Linked DNA regions of Thiocystis violascens DSM 198. The protein of the gene in region 1 interacts with the protein of each later gene in a pairwise test. Links are inferred from orthologs where the notes say so. Each region holds a gene or a part of one and is shown on either strand. Other genes may lie near its edges.

Evidence for each region. Proteins that work in one complex are often made in the same cells at the same time.
Region 2: the proteins of dnaE (region 1) and dnaQ interact in binary tests that used the Escherichia coli proteins (3 or more experiments, as listed by UniProt). The link is inferred for Thiocystis violascens DSM 198 from one-to-one orthologs.

The regions. Positions count from the first base shown.
Region 1 is NC_018012.1:1,148,621-1,154,828, reverse strand. The notes cover bases 1-4,512. They hold dnaE (DNA polymerase III subunit alpha), read left to right. Parts: upstream 1-301; coding sequence 302-4,312; downstream 4,313-4,512. Other genes in these bases: THIVI_RS05185 (paraquat-inducible protein A), read left to right, coding at 4,332-4,512; THIVI_RS05195 (peroxiredoxin family protein), read left to right, coding at 1-199. Also shown: more of THIVI_RS05185, read left to right, coding at 4,513-5,666; THIVI_RS05180 (Na+/H+ antiporter subunit E), read right to left, coding at 5,803-6,208. UniProt on the Escherichia coli protein: DNA polymerase III is a complex, multichain enzyme responsible for most of the replicative synthesis in bacteria. This DNA polymerase also exhibits 3' to 5' exonuclease activity. The alpha chain is the DNA polymerase catalytic subunit.
Region 2 is NC_018012.1:4,317,452-4,321,610, reverse strand. What follows is about bases 1,160-4,159. They hold dnaQ (DNA polymerase III subunit epsilon), read right to left. Parts: upstream 3,020-4,159; coding sequence 2,300-3,019; downstream 1,160-2,299. Other genes in these bases: THIVI_RS19165 (class I SAM-dependent methyltransferase), read right to left, coding at 3,454-4,159; rnhA (ribonuclease HI), read right to left, coding at 3,000-3,461; fnr (fumarate/nitrate reduction transcriptional regulator Fnr), read left to right, coding at 1,542-2,303; THIVI_RS19185 (CTP synthase), read right to left, coding at 1,160-1,300. Outside these bases: more of THIVI_RS19185, read right to left, coding at 1-1,159. UniProt on the Escherichia coli protein: DNA polymerase III is a complex, multichain enzyme responsible for most of the replicative synthesis in bacteria. The epsilon subunit contain the editing function and is a proofreading 3'-5' exonuclease.

The DNA.
Region 1 (6,208 bases):
CCTCGCCGACACCCCGGTCAGCTTTCCGCTCCCCATGGACGCCGACAGCACCATCGCCCAACGCTATCCGGTCATCGGTCTGCCGACGACCTTTGTAATCGACGCCGAAGGCCGGCTGGCGTTCAGCGCGACCGGCGAACGGGAATGGGACGCTCCCGCACTGTTGGATCAGGTGCGCGCGCTCAAGCGTCCACGCTAGGGTGCTATGGATTTTTCGACTCTGCGAGCGGCCTCCGGATGGGGGTAGACTAGCCTCCCCCGAGCCCCGCTCGCCACCGCCCGATCAGGATACAGCGCCTTCGTGGATCCCCGTTTCGTCCATTTGCATCTTCACTCCGAATACTCGCTGGTCGACGGACTGGTGCGGATCAAACCGCTGGTCAAGGCCGTGGCGGCGGCCGGGATGCCGGCGGTGGCCGTCACCGATCAGGTCAATCTCTTCTCGCTGGTGCGGTTTTACAAGGCCGCGGTCGGGGCCGGTCTCAAGCCGATCGCCGGGGCCGATCTCTGGGTGCGCAATCCGGAGGACGCGAACAAGCCCCATCGGCTGGTGCTGCTGGTTCAGGATGATCGGGGCTATGGCAATCTGACCCGACTGATCTCGCGCGGCTATGTGGAGGGTCAGCATCTGGGGCTGCCCCAGGTTGAGCCCGACTGGATCGAATCCGCCGCCGATGGCCTGATCGCGCTTTCGGGCGGTCCCCAGGGCGATGTCGCCCGAGCCCTGCTCAACGGACGGCCCGAGGTGGCCGAACGTCAGCTCGACCGTTGGCTGACCGCGTTCGGCGACCGCTATTATCTGGAGCTGGTCCGCACCGGCCGCGAGTCGGAGGCCGAACTGATCGAGTTGAGCGTCGATCTGGCGCTCCGCCGCGGCGTGCCCGTGGTCGCGACCAACGATGTGCGTTTTCTGGCGGCGAGCGATTTCGAGGCCCACGAGGCGCGGGTCTGCATCCACGAGGGGCGCACCCTGGACGATCCGCGCCGTCCTCGCCTCTACAGCGACGAGCAGTATCTGCGCACCCCGGGCGAGATGGCCGAACTCTTCGCCGATCTCCCGGAGGCGCTGGAAAACTCGGTCGAGATCGCCAAACGCTGCAATCTGGAACTGACGCTGGGCAAGAATTATCTGCCCGCCTTTCCGGTGCCGGCCGGGATGACGATCGATGCCTTTTTTGCCGAACAATCCCGCCAGGGGCTCGACTGGCGTCTGGAACGTATCCTCGACCGGGCCGCTCCCGATTTCGCCGAGCAGCGCCGCGCCTATGACGAACGTCTCGCGCTGGAACTCGACGTCATCGTCCAGATGGGTTTTCCCGGCTATTTCCTGATCGTCGCCGACTTTATCCAGTGGGCTAAGGACAACGGTATCCCGGTCGGGCCGGGGCGCGGTTCGGGCGCGGGGTCGCTGGTTGCCTACGCGCTCAAGATCACCGATCTGGATCCGATCGAGCATGATCTGCTGTTCGAGCGCTTCCTGAACCCCGAGCGGGTGTCCATGCCCGACTTCGACGTGGACTTCTGCATGGAAGGCCGCGACCGGGTCATCGACTATGTGGCCGACAAATACGGTCGCGAGGCGGTGTCGCAGATCATCACCTTCGGCACCATGGCGGCCAAGGCGGTGGTGCGCGATGTCGGGCGGGTGATGGGGCATCCCTACGGCTTCGTCGATCGGGTCGCCAAGATGGTGCCCTTCGAGCTGGGCATGACCCTCGGGAAGGCGCTGGCCGAGAGCGACGACCTCAAGCTCGCCTATCAGGACGACGAGGAAGTGCGCGCGCTCATCGACATGGCCCGCAAACTGGAGGGGTTGGCCCGCAACGCCGGCAAGCATGCCGGCGGGGTGGTGATCGCGCCCACCAAGCTGACCGACTTCGCGCCGCTCTACTGCGAGCCGGGCGGAGTGAATCTCGTCACCCAGTTCGACAAGGACGACGTCGAGCAGGTCGGTCTGGTCAAGTTCGACTTTCTGGGACTGCGCACGCTCACCATCATCGACTGGGCGCTCAAGACCATCAACCCTATCCGCCTGAGTCAGGGCGAGCCGCCGGTCGAGATCGACCGCATCGATGCGCACGACGAACGCGCCTTCAATCTGCTCAAGCAGTGTCAGACCACCGCCGTGTTTCAGCTCGAATCGCGCGGCATGAAAGAGCTGATCAAGAAGCTCCAGCCCGACAGCTTCGGCGACATCACCGCGCTGGTCGCGCTGTTCCGACCCGGCCCGTTGCAATCGGGCATGGTCGACGATTTCATCAACCGCAAGCATGGGCGCGCCGATGTCGCCTATCCGCATCCGGACCTGGAGCCCGTCCTCAAACCCACCTACGGCATCATCCTCTATCAGGAGCAGGTGATGCAGATCGCGCAGGTGCTGGCGGGGTATTCGCTGGGCGGGGCGGATTTACTTAGGCGCGCCATGGGAAAAAAGAAGGCGTCCGAGATGGACAAGCAGCGGGCGATCTTCGAGCAAGGCTCGGTCGCACGCGGGATCGATGCGTCGGTTGCGACTTATATTTTTGATTTAATGGATAAATTTGCGGGTTATGGATTTAACAAGACAGTACATCGCCTCACAAAAATCCGGACGCTAACCGGCGATCAACACATCGAGGATTGCCGCGCTGGCGACGTTGTTTTTAGCATGAATCCCGATGGCAGTCTTGTGCAATCCACGGTGGTTGTCCTGCACGATCATGGGCAAGTGCCTTTATGGTTAGTGGAATTTGACGATGGTACAAGCGAGCAATGCACCCTCGATCACAAATGGCTGACCGATGACGGGCAAGTTCCGCTCTGGAAAATCCTGCAAACGAATGAGCGAGTGTGGGGTACGGATCCCGCTGTTCGAGAACAGGGACAAGGCGAGTTGGCAGGGCATTTGGTGTTTCGGCAGCCTGTACGAGCCACTTTCGTGGGATGGCATCAAGGTTACGATCTCGAAGTAGACCATCCCGAACACAATTTTCTGCTTGCGTCGGGTCTGTGTTGCTCTAACTCCCACTCCGCCGCCTACGCCCTCGTCAGCTACCAAACCCTCTGGCTCAAGGCCCACTATCCGGCGGCCTTCATGGCGGCCGTGCTCTCCGCAGACATGGACAACACCGACAAGGTGGTGACCCTGATCGACGAGTGCCGGGCGATGAAGCTCCGAGTCGAGCCGCCGACCATCAATCGTTCCGCGTACCGCTTCACCATCGGCGACGCGGGCACCGTCATTTACGGCATGGGCGCGATCAAAGGGGTGGGCGAGGCGGCGATCGAATCCATCCTGGAGGTGCGCGCGGCGGGCGGGGATTTCCGCGACCTGTGGGATTTTTGTCGTCGGATCGACCTGCACAAGGTCAACCGGCGCGTGCTGGAGGCGCTGATCCGCGCCGGCGCGCTCGACGGACTCGGTCCCAATCGCGCGACCCTGATGGCGCAACTGCCCCTGGCGCTCAAGACCGCCGAGCAGCACAACGCCACCCAGGCCGCGGGGCAGACGGATCTGTTCGGCGCGCTGGAGCCGACCGCCGCGCCCCCGCTAGATCCGCAGTTGGCGAGCGAGATCCACGCCGATTGGGAGGACGAACAACGACTCCAGGGCGAGAAAGAGACGCTCGGGCTCTATCTGACCGGTCACCCCATCGACCGTTACGAGGCCGAGCTTAAGGCGATGGGCGGCGCCCGCATCGCCCGGCTGCTGGAGACCGACCGGGAGTTGGGGCGGCGGGATCGGCGCGATCGCGAGAAGCGTACCGTGGTGGGTCTGGTGGTCAGCGTACGTCATGGCAAGACCCAACGCGGGCGCATGGGCTCGGTGCTGCTCGATGACCGGACTGGGCGCATCGAGGCGACGGTCTTCTCCGAGCTTTACGATCAGTTCCGCAATCTGCTGGTTCCGGATCAACTTCTGAGCATCGCCGGGAGCTTGAATTTCGACGAGTTCCGCGATGCCTGGACCCTGCGCGCCGACGCTGTGCGAACCTTCGAGCAGGCGCGGGAGTCGGCGGCGGATCATCTGGCCCTGATTCTGGATCTCTCGGACCCGGCGGATTACGCCCAGGGCGCCGCGCGGATCGAGTCGCTGCGGGAGGCGCTCGCCGCCTTCCGCGATGGCGATCTGCCGGTGCGTCTGCGGTATCGCCGGCCCGGCGCGGTCGGCGATCTGATGCTGGGCAATGCCTGGCGCGTGCAGCCGACGGATGCCTTGCTGAAGCGGCTGCGGCAACTTTTGGGGTCGGATGCGGTGAAGGTTTCCTATGAACGGGTTCTGCTTTCCGCTCCGATGCCGGAGACGCAGACACGTCGTCTCGCGTCCGTTTAAGGTCACGAAGGATGTCTACATGTCGGGATTTTTCATCGTCAAGCGCGTGTTCGCCACTCTTCTCTTCAGTGCGGCGGTCGCCCTGCTGGTGCATCTGATCGGCGATCTGAATCGGGTCAAGACCCTCAAGACCGATCTTGCCGAGATCGAAAGTGTCCGATATGGCCTGCTGGATGCCGATCAATGGGTGTCGAAAATCTCGGCCATCGTCGAGCGACAGGTCAGCGAATTCGAGCTGACGGCGGAGAATCGGCCGCGCATCAAGAAGGTCGTGGAGCAGGTGCTCGAAACCATGCTGGTCGAGATCGAGCGCTATTTGCGTCAGCGGAACCTGAGCGGCGGCGGTACCTGGATGGATCAGCTTCAGGGTGTGCTGCAGCAGGGCGTCCAGGATCTGCTGATCGATTTCAGAAAGTTGCGCAAGAAGATCCCGCAATACGCGGATGCGGTGGTCGAGCAACTCGGTAAGCCCGAGGCGAAAGAGGAGATCAAGACGCAGGTGCTCGGTCTGCTGCGGCAATCGGCGGATTCGACCTTTGCCAGAACTGATCGCGCGCATCTGGAGGCGGTGTTCGTGCGTCAGGGTTGCATCGAGTCAGCGGCTTGTTCAGCGAAATTGGAGACCCTGATCCAGGCGGCGCGGTTGCCGGTGTTTCAGCAACTCGCGGGGTTGGCGGGGCTGGTGGCGGGGTTGTTCTTGATCTGTCTGAGCGGATCGGCGCGGATGGCCAAGAACATCGACCTGACGGTCGAATCGCGGCGGGGCAGGGGGGGATTCGATTCCTTCAAGCTCCTGCTGCTGACCGGGGCGATTCTGATCCTGCTCGTGGGCGGTCTGCTCACGCCGATGATCGAGATCGATGCCCGCATCGGCGAACTGCGTCTGGAATTTCTGGGCGAGCCTCTCGTCTTTACGAATCAGGTATTGTATTTCCAGAGCAAGAGCATCTTCGAGGTGGTGCGGATCCTGGCGGAGACCGGCGCCGCCGATATGCTGCTGGTGGCGGTGCTGATTACCCTGTTCAGCGTTATTTTTCCCGCACTCAAATTGATCGCGACCTATGTCTATTACTACGATTTCAGGCAGGCGCGCGGATCGGGCTGGGTTGGGTTTTTCGCGCTGCGCTCCGGTAAATGGTCGATGGCGGATGTGCTGGTGATCGCCATCTTCATGGCGTACATCGGGTTCGATGGGTTGGTGGCGAGTCAGCTCGGCAGTCTGGGGCGGGTTGGCGAGGGGGTGGAGCTGTTGACGACTAACGGGACGTCGCTGGAGCCGGGGTTTTATCTGTTTCTGTCCTTTGTGATGGCGAGTCTGCTGTTGTCGGCGGTGCTTGAGCGGGAGTTTGAGTAAAACCGCCTGGGAGCGCCGGCTTGTAGCCAGCGTTTCTTTTTGAGTGTTCGATCTTGTGTCGGAGATTGGGGGAGTCGGCTACAAGCCGGCTGCCCCAGGGCCGGCTGCAAGCCGGCGCTCCCAGGGGGCGGCTGCTTCAGATTCGGGAGATGGCGGCTTCCATCTCGTCCTTGATCGACTGTCCGGCAAGTTCGGGTTGGCTGCTCCGGACATCGATCCAGTGGATATACATGTCCTCGCCGTCCATTTCCAGGGTGATGGTGCCGGGGGTCAGGGTGATGCTGTTGGCGAGCATAAGGCGTTGATAAGGTCGGGTGAGGTTGGTTCGGACCTTCACGATGCCGGGGTTGATCGGTAGCCTGGGGTTCAATACTCGGCCGGCGACGTCGATGTTCGAGAGCACTAGGTTTTTCAGAAACACTGGGAGATAGGCCAAGAGTCCGAAGAGGCTCCAGGGTCTCTTTTCCTCGCTCGCCGGAATCGCTATCCAGACGATGGCCGCCGAGAGCGCGAGGCCGGCCAGCAGTTCCTGGATCTGAACG
Region 2 (4,159 bases), 3.2 Mb from region 1 along the record:
GATCCTGACCTTCGGCGCGCGTCTCGATCTTGCCTTTTTCGTCGCGCCATTCGGTGATCATGGCGATCACCGGATGCGGGGTCTGACGGTCGAACTCGGTGCTGTGCGCGCCTTCCAGTCCGGCGAGATGACGGGCGTATTCGATCACGGCGATCTGCATCCCGAGACAGATACCGAGATAGGGGATGCGCTGTTCGCGTGCATATTGGGCAGCCGCGATCTTCCCTTCGATGCCGCGCTCGCCGAACCCGCCAGGAACCAGGATCGCATCCAGTCCGGCGAGAGAGGCGGTGCCCCGCTGTTCGATCTCCTCGGCGTCCAGGTAGAGAATCTCGACCTTGGTGCTGGTATGCACGCCAGCATGGGCGAGCGCCTCGGACAGCGACTTGTAAGCCTCGGTGAGGTGCATGTACTTGCCGACCATGCCGACGCGGACCTTGTGCCTCGGATGGTCGAAACCGTCCAACACCCGATCCCACTCGCTGAGATCGGCCTCGGGCACGTCGAGCTGAAACTGGCGCACCGCCAGTTCGTCGAGCTTCTGGGCGTGCAGCAGGCGCGGGATGCGATAGATGTTGTCGGCATCCACGGCGGAGATGACGGCGTTCTCGGGAACGTTGGTGAAGAGCGCGATCTTGCGCCGCTCGTCGTTCGGCAGATCCTGTTCGGCGCGACACAGCAGAATGTCTGGCTGGATACCGATCGAGCGCAGCTCCTTGACCGAGTGCTGGGTCGGCTTGGTCTTGATCTCGCCGGCAGTGCGGATGTAGGGCACCAGGGTCAGGTGCATGAAGAGCGCGTTCTCGCGTCCCTCCTCCACCCGCATCTGCCGGATCGCCTCCAGAAAGGGCAGCGATTCGATGTCGCCCACGGTACCGCCGATCTCGACCATGGCGATGTCGGCGCCCTCGGCGCCGAGCCGGATGCTTTGCTTGATCTCGTCGGTGATGTGGGGAATCACCTGCACGGTGCGCCCCAAATAATCGCCGCGACGCTCCTGACGGATAACGCTTTCGTAGATCTGGCCGGTGGTGAAGTTGTTGTTGCGACCCATGCGGGTGCGCAGGAAGCGCTCGTAGTGGCCCAGATCCAGATCGGTCTCGGCACCGTCGTCGGTCACGTAGACCTCGCCGTGCTGAAACGGGCTCATGGTGCCCGGATCGACGTTGATGTAGGGATCGAGCTTGATCATCGTCACGCGCAGTCCGCGGGCTTCGAGCAATGCGCCGAGCGATGCCGAGGCAATGCCTTTACCCAGCGACGAGACGACACCGCCGGTGATAAAAATAAACTTAGTCATAAGAAGCGGGAGCAGAAGAAGGAGGGTCGAGGGCGGTGGCCCGATAACCTCGACAAACTACCAAAATCGCGGCGTTTGCTCAATCGAATCGCCGCCGCCCGCGCAGTCAGCAGGGCAGGGTAATACGTACACGAACTTCTACCCTTGTAATTTGTCATCGATGCGGTTACAAATCACGCATTCTTGATCCAGATCAAATGGCAGACCAAAATCGAGCTGCCGATGGCGAGGGGGCGCTGCCATGAGTCAATTCAAAGTCATTTCATTGGAATCCATTCGAGTCGCGTGCAAGAACTGTACGCTGACCTCGCTGTGTTTGCCCATGGGCCTGTCTCCGGAAGACGTGGAGCGTCTCGACGAAATCGTCAAACGCGCCCGACCCTTGCATCGCGGCGATTATCTGTTTCGCGAGGGCGACCGGTTCCGGGCGCTCTATGTCGTCAAGACCGGATCTGTCAAGACCTTCGCGCCGAGTTCCGAGGGCGGCGAGCAAGTCCTGGGTTTCCACCTGCCGGGCGAGATCATCGGCCTGGACGCCATCGACAAGGATGTACACGCCTGTTCCGCCAAGGTGCTCGAAACCTCCGCGATCTGCGAAATCCCCTTCACCAGACTCGAAGACCTGACCGCGATCACCCCCAGCCTTCAGCACCAGATGTACCGGCTGCTCAGCAAGGAGATCGGTCAGGATACCGACATGCTGCTTCTGCTTGGCAAGAAGAACGCGGAGGAGCGTCTGGCCGCGTTTCTGTTGAGCCTGTCCCAGCGCCTGCACAAGCGCGGTCTCTCGCCATCCGATTTCTATCTCAGCATGTCGCGCCACGAGATCGGCAACTATCTGGGACTCGCGGTCGAAACCGTCAGCCGCCTGTTCACGCGCTTCCAGGAAGACGGTCTGATGTGCGTGGACCGCAAGCATATCCAGTTGCTCGACCTGCCCGCCCTGGAATCCCTGGTGGGCGGCTCCGGACAGGGCCGGCGCCAGCAGCAACAGCAGACCTAATCCGCCTTCAACCACAGACAGCCGTCCGCGCTTGCGGACTGGATGGCCTCCAACCGCGCCGCATGCGCGGCACAACTGGTCTCATCCGCACGTACCACACACAGACGCGCACGCCCAGGATCGATCCGCCCGCGATGCCGAGTGCGCGGATCACGCCCCCCCGCGTCGGATGCATCTCCACCCAGGTGGAACGCGACCTGTCCGCCGGTCATCGCGAGATAGACATCCGCCAGGATCTCGGCGTCGAGCAGCGCGCCATGCAGATCCCGGTGCGAGTTGTCGACTGAATAGCGCTTACAGAGCGCGTCCAGTCCATTGCGTTGTCCCGGATGCAGCCGCCGCGCCATCGCGAGCGTATCGGTCACCTCGCACCGGTCTTGAATACTGGGCGTCCCGTCCCGCCAGCGCCGCAATTCGTGATCCAGGAACCCGACATCGAACGGGGCGTTGTGGATGATCAACTCCGCGCCCTCGACATAGCGCAGAAAATCCTCCGCGACCTCGGCAAAGCGCGGCTTGTCGGCGAGAAAGGCGTTGGTGATGCCGTGGACATTCGCCGCTCCGGCGTCGATCTCGCGATCCGGCTGGAGATATTGGTGGAAAGAATTGCGTGTGAGCCGGCGATCGATCAACTCGACGCAGCCAATTTCGATAATCCGGTGCCCTTCCCTGGGGTCCAGCCCCGTGGTCTCGGTATCAAGGACGACCTGACGCATTCCGTCCTCCCGAACCGGGAACGCCCTGATTGGCCAGTCGGTCGGCACGCTCGTTCTCGGGGTGTCCCGTATGACCCCTGACCCACCGCCAGAGGACTTCGTGACCGCCGAGCGCGGCATCGAGCCGTTCCCAGAGATCGCGGTTCTTGACCGGTTGGCGGTTGGCGGTGCGCCAGCCGTTGCGCTTCCAATTGGACATCCACTCGCCGACCCCGCGCTTGACGTACTGCGAGTCGGTGGTGATCTCGATCCGGGTTGGCCCTTGTAACGACTCCAGCGCGACGATGACCGCCATCAGTTCCATGCGGTTATTGGTCGTTTCGCGCTCGCCGCCGCACAGCTCCTTTTCGGCCGCGCCCCAACGCAACAGCACGCCCCAGCCGCCCGGCCCGGGGTTCCCCTTACAGGCGCCGTCGGTAAAGGCTTGCACACTTTCAGACATGACTTCTACCCCGTGTCGTCGGTCGCACGGCATTGCCCGGCAAAAGGGCGTGCCGCCGGTTCCAGGATGGTTTCAGAGGAGTGAGGGTGGCGACCCGCTTGACCGCCCGGATGACGTAGCCGCCACTCAGCACAGGCCAGAAGCGCCGCCCCAACGACTCGATCGGCGCGCAACGCGCACCCTGCGCGCTCCGCAAGGGCGGGCAGAACAGGATGCGTTCGCAAAACTCGATGGCAAACCCGGCGTCGGCAAGCCACGCCTCGACTTGCGACGGCATTCTGAAACGACCGCACCAGGGCATCCGCCCAGTGACGCTCAAGAGCAATCCCCAGAGACCCCAGGCACTGAACGCATTGAAGCCCACGATGATCACGCGCCCATCGGGGATCAGCACCCGCTCGACCTCGCGCAGAACGGCCTGTGGATCGTCCGCGAAGTCCAGCGTATGCGGCAGAAGGATGGCGTCGATGCTGTCGCTCGCCAGCGGAAGCTGGCTCTCCAGACCGACGATCTCCAGCCCGCTCTGCCCGGACGGCTGCTCGGGAGGGAGCATAACCCGGTGGCGGATACGGCTTGAGTCCAGCGCCTCGCGAAAAATTTCGGTTGGACCAAGCTGCACCAGATAGTACCCAAAGGTCTGATTGAGCAGACGCCGTACACACTCGCTCTCGGCACCCGCCACTTTCCGTCCCAGCGGC